Regions from separate parts of the Microbulbifer sp. ARAS458-1 genome, predicted to be linked through region 2. Evidence: riboswitches for the same ligand, from Rfam matches in the RefSeq annotation. Region 2 holds a riboswitch; the other holds the start of a gene.

Region 1 (9,198 bases), 220 kb from region 2:
GGGCACACTCCAATTGTTTTCCGAACAAACGATACCGGTTGCGCGCGACCCGGTCGTATATCCAGTCGCGCACCGAGGGTGGTATCAGTCGAAAGCAGCTGAGTGCCGGCCAGGGAAAAGGGAGCAGTTTTAGAATACGCAGTATCGCATCCGATTTTACATACATCTGGCCACTTTCAACCAGAAGCAGGGTTTCGTATTCATCGAGGGGCATAGCGAAAAACGACAGGATCGCCTGCCCCTCTTCCGATTGCACAGTGGCGAGTTTCAGGCGGCGATGGCGATCGAACTTCAGCAGAAAGCGCGCCCAGAAGGAACACAGCCGGCAAACCCCATCGAACAGGACCACGCGTTCGCCTTCCTGAAGATAGGGCACGGTAGCGTTCCGTTTTCCCTTGGACATCTGCGCAGGTCCCTCGCCAGAATCTAGAAGTAATAAACGACTATAACAAAAAAGGCCGCTCCGGAGTTTCCGGAGCGGCCTTTTGAAAGCTGCGCCTGTTTAGCGCGGCTTCACTCAGGAATCCAGCACACTGCGTACGAAGTCGGTCAGCTCCTGGTCCTGGCTGTTTTCAAAGAAACAGGCCTGGAAGCGCTCGCCGGTTACGGCGGTTTTCACCAGCTCCGGATCGATGGCTTTGAGGCCGTCCAGGTAAGCTTTGCCGGTGGCTTCCTTGATGTGGTTCAGGATACCGGCGTTGGCCACCTGGGATTCTTTACGCTCCGGCGGGTAGCCCTGGCCTTTTACGCCGGTGAAGGCTTTTTCGAACATGTAGCGAATATTCAGCTCCGCACCCCAGCCGAAGCCCTTGGCGAAGGGAATGGCCAGCGCGTTGCCGTTGTTGATCTGGGCAAACAGGAAGGCATCTGCCGGGTCAATGCAGTAGCCACAGGTTACGCCAGGATAGGCGTTCAACGACATGAGCGCGCCCTGGCCGGTGCCACAGCCGCTTACCACGAAGTCCACGGCTTTGGAGTTAAGCAGCAGGCTGCCCATGATGCCTAGGTGGATGTAGGTCAGGCGGTGATCGTTGTCGTCGCTCATACCGGTGTTGTACACGGTGTGGCCCAGTTCGCCGGCAACGTCCTGCAGCTCTTTTAGAACCACGGCGTTTTTGGATGCCTGGCTGAATTCGTTCATCAATGCGATTTTCATCAATCGATCTCCTGTTATTCCCGCCTGTGCAGCGAAGTGCGCATCGCGACCGACCCGCTCGAAAAACGAACAGACCAAATCGATGCGGTTTGTTTATTGGGGCAGGATTATACGTGCCTGACCAAAAATTAAAAACCGGCCTGACAGAATAATCGAGGGGGAAGGGCAATCTATCGCCCAGGCCGGGCTAACACGACGCGAGACTGCCCAATCAGGCTGCCAACAGCCACGGCAGCTACCGCAAACAGAGCTCCCCACCAGGGTGCCTCGAGTACCTGCAGGGTGAGTGCAGATAGCGTGATCCACAGCAGGGGGACCAGGCAGGTCAACCACTGAGCCCAGCCGCGCAGGGCGATCATAAAAATACCCAGGCTCACCACCCCTGTGGGGTCCGGATGCAACCCAAAGACTTCCGCCTGTGTCCAGCTGGTATCAAGCACCGGCGCCAGCAACGGAAACATCAGTAAACCAACCAGGGAAATCAGCACACCGGTGATGTTGTTTGCTGAATGGGACTCCACGGGACCCGCAGTGCCGCGCCCTGTCGCCGCAAGCAAAACCAACAGCGCCGCCTGCGCAATCCAGACCCAACCGAGAATTTGCCCAATCCAGTTCAGATTCGCATATCGCTGTGCGAAAAAAGCCACGCCGACAAATACCCATACCGGCGCAAGAAGTAGAAGCGCTATGCGGGATTTTCCGCGCAATGCGAGTAGCAGCGCCGCAACCCCTACCGCCAGAGTGAACAGCTGCAGCGGCCAGAAGGTTTCCCCCATTCGTTCCAGCATGCGGAAGTACACGTCCGCACTGAAGGGAACAAAATCCTGGATCTGGTAGCTATTCCACTCGCTCATGGTGCGCCCACTTATTCGGTACTTTTCTGGGGAGAATGGATTTACAGAGATTCGATATACGCGACCATTTTCTGTCGTGTCTTTGCATCCGGCAGCGGCGCAGCGCCCGCCGCCATATTTTCGTTCATGTGCTCCACCCGCGAGGTTGCCGGAATGGCACAGTTCACCGCAGGATGACTGACAATAAATTTGAGCAGGAAATCCGCCCAGGTGCGACAGCCAAATTCCTCCGCTGCCCAGGCGGGCACTTTTTCCCTGCGCTTCAACCCCTTGATCAGGCTCCCTCCGTCGTAGGGGCGATTGGCGATAACAGCAACTCCTCTCTCCTTCGCCAGCGGCAGCAGCCGCGCCTCCACCTCGCGGTGGGTGATGTTGTAGGTCATCTGGGCGAAATCGATTTCCGTGCTCGCCACCACCTGTTCAAACTCCTGGTGACGGCGGCCGTGGGAGGTGGTGATACCGAGATAGCGGATAACACCACTCGCCTTCAGTTCACGCAGCACTGCCAGGTGTTCCTGCCAATCGTCCAGGTTGTGCACCTGCACCAGATCAAAGGTTTTCAGGCCCCAGCGTTCGGCGAGGCTTGTCACCTGTTCACGGGTGGTGCCACCGGCAGGGCTCCAGACCTTTTCCGCACTGAACAGTGTTCTCGGAATGCCCAGTTGTTTCAGTGCAAAGCCGAGGGTATCGGCTGCGGAGCCATACATGGGAGACGAATCGACCAGGCCACCACCGCTGGCAAAAAATGCCTTCAGTACCTGAGTGCGCGCGGCCAGCAACTCCGGATCGTTGCCCACATTAAACGTGCGCCAGGTACCCATACCGATCACCGGTAATGATTCGCCACTGCTGGGGATCGGCTTGGACAGCAATGCCGGCGACTGAGCACTGGCCAACCCCGGAAAGCCCCAGGCACTGACCACACCCGCCCCGAGCATTTTGAGAAATTGACGGCGTAGCAACTTACCTTCCATGGTGGCTTCCTCCATTTATTGGGCACTTAACGCGCGCGGTCGCGCCAGTGCAGTCGCGAGAACAAGAATAAAACAGGTGAGCACAAAAACCTTGTTAACGAACCAGTTGGTTCGCCAGATATCCCAATCGGGCTCGGCCAGAAACAGCGCAAACTTGGTGACGATAATCACAATCTCCACCACGGACATTACGATAGCCAGAGTGCGCAGGTAACCCGGCTGCCTGAGTAGCGCCCAGCCCAGCCACAGATGCGCCACCGGCCAAAGGTCCCAGTACACATGACTGTCCCAGGGCGCACCGCTGGAATGCGCAACCGCGATGGGGAACAGGTACTTGATAAACAGCGTCCAGGCCACCAGCACAAACAGAAAGTGGGCGAGGAACCATCGCCAGTGCATCGGACGATCGATCTGGGCAGTTTCAGCCATCCACTCGCTCCCGCAATACATCGGCTGCCAGTTCGAAGGAGCGCAGGCGCGCACTGTGATCATAGATAGCACCGGTGACGATCAGCTCGTCCACCCGGGTCCGCGCCACAAAACGATCAATCCACTCGGCGACGGTATCCCTCGTACCCACCGCGCTCTCCGCCAGTGCCTGGGCCACCTGCATGCGTTCGGCGGGGCCGGCGATGGATTCCGGATCGTCCACCGGCGGTTTGATTTTCCCGGGGGTGCCCCGGCGCAGGGCGACAAATTGCTGCTCGATGGAGGTCATCAGCTTGCGCGCCTCAACCGCGTTGTCCGCGGCAAACACATTGATCGCTGCAGCGGCATAGGGTTCAGCAAGCGATTCCGACGGTTGAAACTGAGTCCGGTAGAGATGCAACGCCTGATCCAGCATCGCTGGGGCAAAGTGAGAGGCAAAGGCAAACGGCAGTCCCATGGCCGCAGCCAGCTGCGCGCTGTAGAGACTGGAGCCCAGCAGCCAGATCGGCACCTGAAGCCCTGCCCCCGGCACTGCGCGCACCCGCTGCCCCGGCTTCTCCGGGGCAAAGTAGTGCAACAACTCGCGTACATCTTCCGGGAACTGATCGGCGGCGTGCAGCGGATCCCGGCGCAGTGCGGTCATGGTGGCGCCATCGGTACCAGGCGCCCTGCCCAGCCCCAGATCTACCCGGTCCGGGTAAAGCGCGGCCAGGGTGCCGAACTGCTCGGCAATCACCAGTGGCGCGTGATTGGGGAGCATGACACCACCGGCGGCAACGCGAATCTTGTTGGTGCCCGCGGCGATATGGCCCAGCGCCACTGCCGTCGCTGCACTGGCTACACCGGTCATATTGTGGTGCTCCGCCATCCAGTAGCGCCGGTAACCGAAACGTTCCGCGTGCTGTGCCAGATCCAGGGAGTTCATCAACGCCGTACGGGCGTCACTTCCCTCGGTGATGGGCGAGAGATCCAGTAGTGAAAAAGCGCGCATATCAACTCCTGTACGCGTTTGGCCTTGCGCGAAAAAGCACAGTAGGCGATTCAGATATGACCATCCTATCGAAGCTGTTCTCCGTGCACACCACAGTTCCTGACACTTCGCTTATCTGATAGGATCGCGCCCGCAAAAAACTCATGCACAACCTAAGGGGTGGCGAAAGCCTGAGATGCCTTCATCGGCAAACCCTTGGGAGCCTCTGGCGAAATCAGAGTCTCCCTGAAACCTGATCCGGCTAATACCGGCGTAGGAATAGGTAGTCCACCAGCTCCCCTCTTCACGTCGCGCTCCGGGTCTCTCACTGATTTGTACGAGAGAGCCATGAATACCAATAACGTTTTCAAACCACTCGCCCGCGCTATTGCCGCTGCAACCGCGCTGATCAGCACTGCCGCGCTCGCAGACACCGCCATCGAGGAAGTGGTGGTCACCAGCCAACTGCGCGCCACCAGCCCGCTCGACACCCCCACCAGTGTTTCCGTACTGGATGCAGCCGCCATCGAAACCCGCGGTGCTACCAACCTTGAGCAACTGCTGAATCTGACCCCCAACGTGAATTTCTCCAGCGGTGCATCTCGCGGCCGTTTCATACAGATCCGCGGTATCGGTGAGCGCAGCCAGTTTATCGACCCGGTCAATCCCTCTGTCGGCCTGATCGTCGACGGCATCGACTTTACCGGCCTCGGCCTCGCCGCCAGCACCCTGGATATGCAGCAGGTTGAGATCCTGCGCGGCCCCCAGGGCACCGTGTACGGCGCCAACGCGTTGGCCGGCCTGGTGAGCATGACCAGCAACGCACCGACCGCGGAAACCTTTGCAAAGGTATCCGCCGACGCCGCCCGCTACGGCTCCAGCACTCTGTCTGCCGTGACCAGCGGCCCGCTTTCAGAACAGCTGAGCTACCGCTTCGCGGTGCAGAATCAGCAGTCCGACGGCTATGTTTACAACCGTTACCTGGATCGCAAAGACACCAACAAAATTGACGAGACCGTGGCCCGCGGCAAACTGCGCTATCAGGCCAGCGACGACCTGCAGCTGGACTTCACCCTCTTCTATCTGGACGCGGACAACGGTTACGACGCCTTTACCCTGGATAACTCCCGCAACACCCTGTCCGATCAGCCGGGCTGGGATCGCCAGGAGACCCTCGCCGGTGCGGTAAGTGCACAGTGGAGCGCCAGTGAACTGTTCACCATCAATTCCATACTGAGCGCCGCCAGTTCCGATACCGAATACGGCTACGATGAAGACTGGACCCATGTAGGCTTCCACCCATGGGAGTACGTATCCACCGACAACTACCTGCGCGACCGCGACAACCTGAGCGCCGATGTGCGCCTGGTCTCCACCGAGGAAAGTCGCCTGTTTGGCGGCAGCACTGGCTGGGTGGCCGGTGTTTACCTTCGCACGGAAGAAGAAGCGCTGGAGCGCAACGCCAGCTTCGCCAGCCAGTTCGATACCGATAACGCTGCCGTGTACGGGCAGCTGAATACCGCCCTTGGCGCGCATTTCGAATTGATTACTGGCCTGCGCCTGGAGCAGCGCCGCGCGGATTACAGTGACTCACTCGCGGTGACCAGCGACACCAGCGAAGACCTGTGGGGCGGCAATATCACCCTGCAGTTCAGCGCCACGGACAACACCATGCTGTACGGCACCCTGTCCCGGGGCTACAAGGCGGGCGGCGTCAACGGCCGTATTATTTCCGCCTCAGAAAACAATCCGGCCATCGGCAGCGAGACCTTCCTGTTCGATACCGAGAGCATGATGAACTACGAATTCGGGATAAAAGGTGACTGGCTGGAAAGCCGCCTGCAGGCCCAGGTCGCCGCCTTCTACCAGGACCGCAGCGACGTTCAGGCCAAACAATCCATTTTCAACCCGGAAGACTTTTCCTTCGATGACTACCTGGCCAATGCCGCCGGCGGTCATAGCACCGGTATCGAAGCGGAGATCAACTTCCAGGCCAGCGATAGCCTGCAACTCTTCGCCACCTTCGGTTGGCTGAATGCGGAATTCGAAGATTTTGTCAGCAGCACCCACGTCGACGGCCGCGATGACAACACCGGCGAGACTTCACCGGTTGATCTCAGCGGCCGCGACCTCGCCCACGCGCCCAACTACCAGTATTTCACCGGAGCGGAATACGCGCTGACCAATAACCTGAGCGCGCGCGTAGAACTGGAAGGCAAAGACGACTTTTACTTCTCCAACAGCCACAATGAGAAGTCCACCGCCTACGAACTGGTCAACGCACGCCTCACCTACCGCGGCGACAACTGGGATCTGTCCCTGTGGGGCAGAAACCTGACCGACGAAGTGATCTACACGCGCGGTTTCTACTTCAGCAACCAGTTCGGCAACAATCCGGCCAACGGCTACGCGCCGGAGGCTTACTACCAGCTGGGTGAACCGCGCACCGCGGGTATCTCCGGCAGCTACACCTTTTAATTGGGAGTCTTGATATGCAACTCTCCGTAGAAATCAGCATGTACCCACTGAAAGACGAGTACATCCCGGCGATCAAGGATTTTATCCAGCGCCTGAACGAGCAACCGCAACTGCAAGTCATCTCCAATACCATGAGCACCCAAGTGTTTGGTGATTACGATGTGGTGATGGACGTGCTCAAAGCGGAAATGCGCAAGTCCTGGGAGCAGTTCGGGCGCGCGATCTTCGTGTGCAAGTTTATCGACGGTGACCTGAACCCAAACATTGGGCTCTGATCCATGTTCTCCCCGGAAATCCGCGAAGCCATCGCCTCCGCCTACGCCGCCATGACCCTGTGGGAAGTGGCGGCGGTAGTGCTGGCACTGACCTATCTGCTGCTCGCCATGCGGGAAAATATCCTATGCTGGTACGCCGCCTTTGCCAGCACCGCCATCTATCTGTTCCTGTTCTGGGATGTCAGCCTGTTGATGGAATCGGCGCTGCAGATTTTCTATCTGGTGATCGCAGTGTACGGCTGGTGGCAGTGGCGGCATCGCAATAGAGAAGGTGAAAAGCTGCATATTCACCGCTGGTCTGCAGCCATGCACCTTTACGCATTCGCAGGCGTTGGCGTGCTCACCCTGATATTTGGCTATGTGCTGGATAACTACACCAGCGCCGCCCTGCCCTACCTGGATTCCTTCACCACCTGGGGCGCGGTGGTAACCACCTATATGGTCACCCGCAAGGTACTGGAGAACTGGCTTTACTGGATCGTGATTGATGGCGCAGCCATTTATCTGTATATCGACCGCGGCATGTATCTCACAGCCCTGCTGTTCCTACTGTATGTCGTACTTGTGATCATTGGCTTCTTCCAGTGGTATGCGCTGTATCGCCAGCAACAATCCGAGCCGGAGCAACCGGTCGCGGTATGAATGCACAGGTCGACAAACTGCTCGCTGATGAATGGCGACACTGGAGCGACCAGCAACCGGAGATTATTCGCCCGCTCGGCGGCGGGCTGACCAACCAAAGCTTTCTTGTTCAGGCCGGCAACGACAGACTGGTACTGCGCATCAATGCGAAGAATTCCGGTGCGCTGGACCTGAACCGAGCCACAGAAGCGGAAGCCCTGACACTCGCCAGTGCCGCGGGCCTGAGTACCCCGCTGGTGTACGTCGACCCCACCCACCGTTACCTGGTCACACACTACATTGACGGCGGGCCACTGGAGTTGACCGCGCCGGACGCGATCGCTGAACTGTCGCGGATGCTGCGACGAATACATCAGCTCCCGCCAATCTCAAAACACCTCGACTACGCCGACAAAGACGCAACCTACTGGCAGTCAATCAACATAAATGATCCTCTGTCCCCGTCGCTGAAATTACTGCGGGAAAAACTCCGGCCGCGGCTAATAGAATGCAGCCAGATCACGAACAATTACTGCCTGTGCCACAACGACCTGCTGCCCGCGAACCTGCTCGTGGGTGAATTTGCGGGGCTGCGCGCAATCGACTGGGAATACGCGGCCTGCGGCCACCCCTATTTCGATCTGGCCACGGTAACTCTCGGGTTTGAAATGGAGAATGATCAGCAGCAGGCGCTGCTCGAGGGGTATTTACAACGCCCGGTCACGGACGGGGATCTGGAAAAGCTCAAGCGGTGGCAGCAGGTTTACCGCTATCTGGCGATACTCTGGTACACAATTCAGATTCACAATAAAGAAACGCCGCCAATGTCACGGGCAGCGCTCAAGTCTGAAATTAATGCCCTTTTGGCGGAACTGGCTTGATGCCCTCGACCCGTTAAAGATTCCCACGGCAGGCATCGAGAAAAACGCCCCGGTAGTCGTCCACAGACAGTGGCAGCGGATTCCCCGGTGCCGAAGGATCCACCGCAGCCATATTTGCGATCCGATCCGCGTCTTCCTCACCAATACCGATTTCCACCAGGGTATTCGGGATGCCGAAGTCCCGCCGCAAAAACAATACCCAGTCCAGCACCCCCGCAAAACCCGCACCTGGCAGCGCCAGATAGCGGGACAATCGGCTCATGGGCTCCTCGATGGCCACCCGGTTGGCAGTCAGCACATAGGGCATCAGAATCGCGTTCAACAGACCGTGGTGTTTGTCATAGAGCGCTCCGAGCGGATGGGCCAGCGCGTGCATGGCACCCAGACCACGCTGGAAAGCGGTAGCGCCCATACTGGACGCCACCAGCATCTGCATGCGTGCTTCCAGATCATTGCCATCGGCCACCGCGCGCGGCAGATACACATTGATCAGGCGCATGGCCTCCAGAGCGATCCCTTCCGCCATGGGGTGAAAATTGCTCGCACAGAAGGCTTCCAGA
Region 2 (9,198 bases):
TTATGCCAGCCGCGGATTTGATGGGGAGATGCAGATATCGGAGGCGCGGCAGATTCATGTCATCACCGGTACCACCGACATCATGTTGCGCAACATGAACATAATTACCGGTCAGTACGCGCAGTTATTAAACGCGGTGGAACTTGCCGCCCGCTGATTACAAGCTCGCGAGTATGTGCTGAGCAAACTCATGCACTCTTCGGTGATCCGAAGCGAACAGCTGCTGTGTCTTGCCTCCACCGACAGGGTGCCCCATTTCCCAATGAACCAATCGCGAATCAATCATTGCCCCATAGAGACAAGGCACAGCAGATGTTCCTTCAGGCCGCGCCCCACATGGCTACTTGGCAGTGGACATATAGATGATCAGCGCCGCATAGTCCTCATCGGAACAGTGGAAACAAAGCCCTGCGGGCGGCATTGCATTGAAGCCATCCCGGGCGTGCTTCACCATGGTATCCATGCCCTTGGCAAGGCGCGGTTTCCAGGCTTCGGCATCCCCGGTGACGGGCGCACCCACAAGGCCTTTTTCATGACAGCCTCCGCAGGTCTGCTGATAGGTTTCCAACAGCTTGGGGGAGATATGCACGGTATCCACTTCCGCGACTGGCTGTGTTTCCACCTCTTCGACGGCCACTTCCTGGGCAGGCTTTTCGGAGATGGACATCTCTTCTGAGGATTTTTCACCACAACCAAAGAGCAATGAACCAAGCGTGAATGCGACAAGAACCCGGAGAAAAGTATGAACAGACAAGATACGCCCTCTATTTATTGTTGGTACAGCTCCGTTGTACTGGTTATCCACAAACAGGGCAAGTGCTGCTTCCTGATAGTGTGAGGGCACGCCACTCCAGGCTGCCAGCCTCGAATAACTGCAGCTTATTCAGGCTGCTCACCGGTAAACCCACCAGTATTTTGATCGCCTCCAGAGCCTGAGTACTCCCCATTACCCCCAGTGCGGGGCCAATCACACCGACGGTTGAGCAGTTATCCACTTCCGGCAAATCACTCTGCGTCGCCGTTGGCGGAAACAGGCATGCATAACAGGGACTGGACTGTAAGCGAAAATCGAAGCTTACCAGTTGTCCGGAAAATCCCCGTACTGAAGCCATTATCACTGGGACTCTCTGCGCACGGCAGGCGCGATTGATACTGTGCCGTATCTTCAGGTTGTCGGTGCAGTCCAGTACCAGATCGAAAGACTGCTGGGATAGCAATTCGGTGAGCCAGCCCTCATCGGCCATACGGCAATGTGCGTAGATACGGATTTCGGGATTGGCGGCGGTCAGCTGCTGCGCCGCCACCTGGGCCTTGTCCTTTTCCCGGTGATTGGTTTTGTAAAGCACCTGACGCTGCAGGTTGGAAACCTCTACCTTGTCGCCATCCACCAGGTGCAGCTCACCGATACCTGCAGCGGCCAGATACAGTGCCGCCGGGCTGCCAAGGCCACCGAGGCCGATCACCAGGACCCGCGCTGCGCCCAACTTCTCCTGCCCCGCTTCACCGATCTGCGGCAACATGATCTGGCGGCTGTAACGCTGTAGCTGTTTACGACTCAACACGGCTCGGTTTCTCTCGGCAAGATTTCAACGAATCAATAGCTATTGATCGATCACTGCACGCAATTGTGCCACAGCGGCGCGGTAGTCGGGGGCCCGGGTTATCGCCGTCACCACCGCGATACTGCCCACGCCGCTTGCGGCCACCGCCGGTGCCCGCTCAAGGTTAATACCGCCAATGGCCACCAGTGGATAATCCGGCAGCAGGGCCGCCATCCGGGTCAGCTTCCGGGGCCCTTGCAATTGTCCACTCATATCCTTGGTATTGGTGGCGTAGATGGCGCCGATGGCCAAGTAGCTGGGCCGATATTGATAGGCATAGAGCAATTCGAAAAAGCCGTGGGTGCTGATACCGAGCTTGAGCCCCGCCTCTCGGATCACCTTCAGATCTGCGGTCTGCAGATCTTCCTGCCCCAAATGCACACCGTAAGCCCCGCACTCAATGGCGAGCTGCCAATAGTCGTTGATAAACAGCCGCAGATCGTAGCGGCGACCAATGGCGACGGCGCGCTCAATCTGCTCTTTCAGGTCGCGGCCCGGATCCTTGATGCGCAACTGCAGCGTGCGCACCCCCTCCTCCGCCAGTTTCTCGATCCACTCCACGGTTTCCACAACCGGGTAAAGCCCAAGCCGATGAGAATCCGGCTGCGCGAACTCGGCGGCAAACGTCGCAGCCGCTTTCTCATTAAAGACTCCGAATGATTTCGCGCGCCCGCTGCCGGCGACCAGCACCTCGGGAAAGTCCTGCAATTCTGTGGGCCAGCCACAGTGCCCCACCGGGCCGGGGCCCGCACCGATATGATCGCTGTCGCCCAGGCGCAGCCCGCGGCGCACATAGGCATTGGCCACCACGCAGGCGTCTTTCAGCGGGTAGCCCAGCGCCAGTAATGCCGCGATCGCCGAAGACAGGGTGCAGCCGGTACCGTGGGCATCGGGAGTATCGATTTTTTTGCCGATCAGCCAGTCATTACTGGAATTCTCACCGGACCCTGAGCAAAGCAAGTCTGCCGTGGTGCCCGGCTCTAATTCAAAGTGGCCGCCGGTCACCAACAGTGCAGCACTGTGATTACCTCGCACTTTATGCGCGGCCTCGAGAATTGCCACAGCGTTATCAACGTCAGTTGCCGCCAGCCATTCCAGCTCGATACTGTTGGGTGTGATCAGATCGCACAGGGGCAACAGTTCCGTCAACACGGCGGCACCGGTGCTGCCTTCGGTCAACTGCGCGCCGCTGGTGGCGACGGCCACCGGATCGTAGATCACCGGGATGGACTCGCCTGCGGATTTCAGCGCACGCAGAAATTTCGCCACCAGGCGAACCTGCCCGGCGTTTGCCAGCAGGCCGATCTTGATGGCCGCCGGTTTGAGGTCGGCGTGCAATGCATCCAGCTGGGATTTCAGCACTTCATCGGATACCGCATTGATCGCCGGTACACCGAGGGTGTTCTGGGCGGTATTGGCGGTGATGGCGCTGCAACCGTGCACACCGAGATCGTGCATGGTGAGCAGGTCCGCCTGAATACCCGCACCGCCGCCGGAATCGCTGCCGGCAATGGTCCATACGATGGGGCGATGGTGTCCGGTACCGCTCATACCTTCTCCCCATTTTCTGCGCTGATCGTCTGCTGCCAGAACGGCATGTCCAGCGTCGGTGTACTGGGGCTGGCAGTCTGGCGTTTGAGCATCAGTCCCGCATTGCGCGCGGCGCGGCCGGACTGCACGGCGAGCCTGAAGGACTCCGCCATCAGTACCGGATTCTGCGCCTTGGCGATGGCGGTGTTTAGCAAGACTGCATCAAATCCCATCTCCATGGCTTCGCAGGCCTGGGAGGGTGCGCCAATACCAGCGTCGATAATCAGCGGAGTGTCCGGCAGGCGTTCGCGCAGGGTTTGCAGATTGTATTTGTTCATCAGACCGCGACCGGTGCCGATGGGGGAGCCCCAGGGCATCAGCACTTCGCAACCCACGTCCAGCAGCTTGCGGCACACAACCAGGTCGTCGGTGCAATAAGGCAGCACCTTGAAGCCGCGCTGCACCAGTTCCCGCGCAGCTTCGATCAGTCCGAAGGGGTCTGGTTGCAGGTTGTAGTCGTCGCCGATCACTTCCAGTTTGAGCCAGTCAGTGCCGAAAATTTCCCGGCTCATTTCTGCCAGTGCGATCACTTCTTTAGGGGTTTTGCAGCCGGCGGTATTGGGCAATAACTGGCAGCCGGATTCCTGGATATAGTCCCAGATTATTTTGCCCTGCTGCTGAGCTGGGCTCTGGCGGCGCAGGGACAGGGTGATGATTTCCGATCCAGAGGCGGCGACAGATTCGCGCATGATCGCCGGCGACGGATAGAGTGCGGTGCCCACCAGCAAACGGCTGTGGAATTCTTTTCCGTAGAGTTTCAGTTTATCGGCCATGTGCTCTCTCCTTTCAGCCGCCTACTACCGGGGCGACGATATCCAGGCTATCGCCGGCGTTCAGCGATGTCTGTTCGTAGGTTGCCCGGGGAACGAAATCGCCGTTGACGGCAACGGCAAAGGTCTCGCCGCTGTAGCCCAATTTTTGCAATACTTCAGACAATGTTTGTGCACTGTCAAAGTTTTTTGTTTCGCCATTGACCAGTAGTTGCATCAGGTCACCTGTTGTGTCGCTTGAGTTAATCTGGAAATTTCAGTTTCGGTCTGGATTACCAGTGCGGGGCCCAGCAGGTAGCCGTGGCGGAAAAGGCCGTTGATTCGGATGAGGCCCGGTTCGCTTTCCACTACCGGCAGGTTGTCCATGGTTGCCGGGCGGCAGTTGACGCGGGTTTCGATGACGCGGGCCTCGGCGAATGCGGGGTGAATCGAATAGAGTGCGCTGGAGAGTTCCATGGTGGAGCGCAGGGATATGGGACTCATATCTTCGCTTTCAATTTCGGTGGCGCCGATGACGGTCTGGTTGTTGGCTCTGGGTACCGCGTAGAGTTGGTATCTGGGGTGCAGCAGGCGCACGGGGCGGTTTAGTTGCACTTCCGGGGTTTCTACGACCATGACTTCGCCGCGGACGCCGCGCAGGCGACTGATCTGATTTTTTGCACCGAGGCCGCGGGTATCGATGACCAGGTCGAAGTGTTCGCTGCCGTTTTTGGTTTGGATTATTTCGGGGGTGCAATCTACCGGGGTGTTTTCGTAGATTTCGATTTTGTTTTGCTTGATCGCTTTGAGCAGCGCGGGCAGTAGTTTGCGATTGTCGATGTCGGCCTCAGAAGAGAGGTAAAGGCCTTGGTCGAAGCGGTCTAGTTCGGGCTCCAGGTTTCGTAGGGAGTTATTGTCTAGCCATTGCAGTTGGTCGCGATTCTCTGGGCCCAGTTTTGCGTTGAGTTCCTGTTGGAATTGAAGGAGTTCGTTGCGATCTTGTGGGTGGGCGATGAGGATGCTGCCCTTCTCGCGGTAATCGACGTTAGTGCCGGTGGTTTGTTCCAGTTGGCTTCCCCAGCTTGGCCAGTGTTGCAGGCTTTGCATACCCAGTTGGTAGACTGGAAGTGGACAGTGGAACAGTTCCGACAGTGGAGAGATCATGCCGGCGGCGGTGTGGCAGGCGCCCGCAGGTTTTTCCAGGCTACCGGATTCGAACAGGGTTACTTGGTGGCCTTTTTCAGACAAACGCCAGGCTAGAAGGCGGCCCATTAGGCCAGCTCCTGCAATTCCAATCTTTAATTTGGCTTGTGCCACGTTTTAATTCCGGGGTTCGTGCTCGGGCAACTCGGGGCGGCAGCGCTACGGGTAAGCCTTTGCCAGACACGAGCTAGGCGCCCCCCCTCAACCCATTCATGGGGGCTCTTCTGCGAGGTCCCTCTCGCAGAAGGTCTGGCAAAGGCTTACCCGCACCACTGCCTTCGCATCAAGTTCTGCTATTTCGATCAATCTCGGAAGGAATCGCTGAAAAGCGTAGCGAGCGGGTGGCTGGTGGTGGCCGCCGGAGCGCAGTAACCGGAGCGTACTTGCAGTACGTGAGGATTACGAGCACCGCCGGACGCCGCCAGGCGCACGCGCAGTAGCTTTTCAGTGATTCCTTATCCCTTGTGGTAAATCTCTGCACCTAGTTCTTTGAACTTGATGGACATTTCTTCCATTCCTTTGTTCGCTTCTGCTTCCTGTTTTGCAGCCTCTAGCTTTTTGGAATAGTCACGGACGTCCTGAGTGATTTTCATCGAGCAGAATTTCGGGCCGCACATGGAGCAGAAGTGGGCGACTTTGCCGGATTCTTTGGGCAGGGTTTCGTCGTGGTACATGCGCGCGCGTTCGGGGTCGAGGCCGAGGTTGAATTGGTCTTCCCAGCGGAATTCAAAGCGGGCCTTGGAGAGGGCGTCGTCGCGTTTGTAGGCTCTTGGGTGGCCTTTGGCGAGGTCGGCGGCGTGGGCGGCGATTTTGTAGGCCATTAGGCCTTCTTTTACGTCTTCTTTATTCGGCAGGCCGAGGTGCTCTTTGGGAGTCACGTAACAGAGCATGGCGCAGCCCATGCTGCCGATCATGGCGGCGCCGATGCCGGAAGTGATGTGGTCGTAGCCGGGGGCGATGTCGGTGGTCAAGGGGCCCAAGGTATAGAAGGGAGCGCCGTGACAGTGTTCGAGCTGCTCGTCCATGTTTTCTTTGATCTTGTGCATGGGCACGTGGCCGGGGCCTTCGATCATGGTCTGGACGTCGTGTTTCCAGGCGATTTCGGTGAGTTCGCCAAGGGTGCGCAGTTCGCCGAACTGGGCTTCGTCGTTGGCATCGGCGATACAGCCGGGTCGCAGGCCGTCGCCCAGTGAGAAGCTGACGTCGTAGGCTTTTAGGATTTCACAAATATCTTCGAAGTGGGTGTAGAGGAAGTTTTCTTTGTGGTGGGCGAGGCACCATTTGGCCATGATGGAGCCGCCGCGGGAGACGATGCCGGTGACGCGTTTGGCGGTCAGTGGTACGTAGCGCAGCAGTACACCTGCATGAATGGTGAAGTAGTCGACGCCCTGCTCTGCCTGTTCGATCAAGGTATCGCGGAATACGTCCCAGTTGAGGTCTTCGGCGACGCCGTTCACTTTTTCCAGGGCCTGATAAATCGGTACGGTGCCGATGGGTACCGGGCTGTTGCGCAGGATCCATTCCCGGGTTTCGTGAATGTTCTGTCCGGTGGACAGATCCATGACGGTGTCACCGCCCCATTTAATGGACCAGACAAGCTTTTCCACTTCTTCTTCAATGGAAGAGGTTATCGCGGAGTTGCCGATGTTGGAGTTCACTTTACACAGGAAGTTGCGGCCGATGATCATCGGTTCCAGTTCTGTGTGGTTGATATTCGCGGGAATGATCGCACGGCCTTCGGCGACTTCGCGGCGGACGAATTCCGGGGTGATCTGCGGTGGGATATAGATACCGTCGCGGGCTTTCTGATAGTCCTTATCAGTCAGCTGCTCGGCCAGCTGTGCGCGCCCCATATTTTCGCGGATGGCGATAAATTCCATTTCCGGGGTGATGATGCCCTGGCGGGCGTAGTGCATCTGGGAAACATTTTTACCGGGCTTGGCTTTGCGCGGCGCAGGCAGGTTGTCAAACCGGATATGGTCGAGCCCCTGGTCGGCCATGCGTTTCTGGCTGTAGGCGGCCTGACGGGTGTCGAGAATTTCGGTATCGCCGCGGTCTTCGATCCACTGTTGGCGCAGTTTGGGCAGGCCTTCGCGGACGTTGGGTTTGAAGTCGGGATCGGAGTATGGGCCGGCGGTGTCGTAGACCTGCAGGGGTTCGTTGGGTTCGAATACAGGGTTGGCTTCGTCTCCACCTACCAGAGACTGGCCGAGGCAGATCTCGCGTACGCCGACCTTGACGCCTTCGCGTTCCCCCTGCAAATAGACTTTGCGAGAGTTGGGGAATTGCTGGGCGGTTAGGTTATCGAGAAATTCTTTGGCGCTTTGCTGTTGTTCGGCACGGCTTTTCTTATCCGCTTTATTGGTTGTAATTTTTGCTTCGGCGACTTGAGACATGCTGACCCCTTGCGTCCTGTTGGGACGTTCCGTGGATGGTATCCGTGAGTGGATTGCCGGGGCAGAGGGGAGAGCGGGTTTCGGACGCAGAGATTTAAAACTCAGTTTAAATCCGGATTCAAACGTGCGTACGAAATGTAGCGAATTCAGATCTTGTTCCCTACGCGGGGGTTACCCCGATCAGGTTCAACGGATCTCGCAACAGCGATCTCAGCCCTAAGGCACTCCGACAAGTTGGAGCCGAGTATAGAGGTAATTTGAGAGGAAGGACAAGTCTTTGGGGCTTGTCTTTGAATTCGAGGGTTTGGTTTTGCGCCGCTCGAGTTGTGCGCTCCGGAGGTTCTTTGAGCTTCGTAGCTCACCCGCTGGCGATGCCGCCACCAGGTATTGGCTCGCAAGACACGCCGTAAACCCATCCATGGGGGCTCTTCCACGAGGTCCCTCTCGCGGAAGGTCTTGCGAGCCAATACCCGGCGTCGACACCTTCGATTTAGACCGCTGACTTCGGAATGATTAGATCACCAATGTTTTCTGGTAGCTCATTTCTCGGATGGCGTAACTCACACCTTCTCTGCCCACGCCACTTTCTTTTACGCCACCGAATGGAAAGTGTTCAGCGCGGAAGCCGGGGCCATCGTTGACGGCGAGTAGGCCTACGTCCAGCTGGTTGTAGAGGCGTTTGGCTAGGGCGAGGTTTTGGGTGAATACACCGGCCTGCAGGCCAAATGGAGAGCTGTTGATCAGCGAGATCAGCTCCGCTTCATCGTCAAATTTCCGCAGCGGCACTACCGGACCGAAGGTTTCTTCCGCAACCAGTTCGGCGTCGTCGGGGACGTTGTCGAGGATGGTTGGCCAGAGGATATTGCCTTCGCGCTTGTGGCCATAAAGTACCCGTGCGCCTGCTTTCACTGCGGATTCGATGCGTGCTTCCACTTCGTCGGCAGCGGCGGTGTGAATCAGTGGGCCAATAAATGTGTCGTCCTGCATTGGATCGCCGACGTTGAGATTGGAGGTGGCGATAATGAGTTTGTTGCTGAAGGAGTCAAATACGTCGCTGTGCACGAACAGCCGTTTGGCGGCGGTGCAGCGCTGACCGGCGGTGGCGAAGCGTTGATTGATGGTGGCGTTGACTGCGGCGTCGAGGTCGGCGCCGGGCATGACGATCAATGGGTCGTTGCCGCCGAGTTCAAACAACATTTTTTTGTAACCGGCGTTCTTCGCGATGGCATCGGCTGCGGCGGTGCCGCCGGTGAAGTTGATGGCCTGGATCTCCCGGTGAGAGACCGCGTAACTGGTCGCCTCGATATCCGGAATCAGCATCTGCAGTACAGATTTTTCCATGCCGGCGGCATAGCAGAGTTCAACCAGCAGTTCCGCAGAGCGTTTGTTTTGCGGGCCGGGCTTGAACAGGATGGTGTTGCCGGCGGCGAAGGCCGGGCCGATTTTATGCACGGCAATGTTGATCGGAAAATTGAACGGGGTAATACACAGTACGGTGCCGAGTGGCTTCCACAGTACCACGCCGATTTTTTCGCGCATGGGCGGGAAGGCGTCGGAGTCAAGGGCTTCACCGTTGATGTTGCGGGCTTCCATGGCACTGGACAGGGCCGTGTTGTAGGCGCGGTCGATTTCGATACGGCTGTCACCGATGGTTTTGCC

What was found. Region 2 has a riboswitch for thiamine pyrophosphate ahead of thiC (phosphomethylpyrimidine synthase ThiC). Riboswitches for the same ligand answer to the same signal wherever they lie in the genome.
Region 1: another riboswitch for thiamine pyrophosphate. It lies ahead of AAFH99_RS06970 (TonB-dependent receptor); the one in region 2 lies ahead of thiC (phosphomethylpyrimidine synthase ThiC).

What each region holds. Positions count from the first base shown of each region.
Region 1 is NZ_CP155838.1:1,702,023-1,711,220, reverse strand. It holds gene AAFH99_RS07000 (GNAT family N-acetyltransferase) at 1-403, opposite strand, end outside; gene AAFH99_RS06995 (RpiB/LacA/LacB family sugar-phosphate isomerase) at 518-1,156, opposite strand; gene AAFH99_RS06990 (DUF6064 family protein) at 1,327-2,010, opposite strand; gene AAFH99_RS06985 (aldo/keto reductase) at 2,052-2,984, opposite strand; gene AAFH99_RS06980 (hypothetical protein) at 3,000-3,413, opposite strand; gene AAFH99_RS06975 (LLM class flavin-dependent oxidoreductase) at 3,406-4,404, opposite strand; TPP riboswitch at 4,550-4,680, shown strand; gene AAFH99_RS06970 (TonB-dependent receptor) at 4,732-6,861, shown strand; gene AAFH99_RS06965 (YkoF family thiamine/hydroxymethylpyrimidine-binding protein) at 6,876-7,136, shown strand; gene pnuC (nicotinamide riboside transporter PnuC) at 7,140-7,778, shown strand; gene AAFH99_RS06955 (phosphotransferase) at 7,775-8,638, shown strand; gene AAFH99_RS06950 (iron-containing alcohol dehydrogenase) at 8,652-9,198, opposite strand, start outside.
Region 2 is NZ_CP155838.1:1,919,124-1,928,321, reverse strand. It holds gene AAFH99_RS07955 (type IV pili methyl-accepting chemotaxis transducer N-terminal domain-containing protein) at 1-157, shown strand, start outside; gene AAFH99_RS07950 (cytochrome c5 family protein) at 341-667, opposite strand; gene AAFH99_RS07945 (HesA/MoeB/ThiF family protein) at 798-1,562, opposite strand; gene thiE (thiamine phosphate synthase) at 1,602-3,152, opposite strand; gene AAFH99_RS07935 (thiazole synthase) at 3,149-3,964, opposite strand; gene thiS (sulfur carrier protein ThiS) at 3,978-4,178, opposite strand; gene thiO (glycine oxidase ThiO) at 4,178-5,257, opposite strand; gene thiC (phosphomethylpyrimidine synthase ThiC) at 5,599-7,539, opposite strand; TPP riboswitch at 7,680-7,778, opposite strand; gene safD (sulfoacetaldehyde dehydrogenase SafD) at 8,053-9,198, opposite strand, start outside.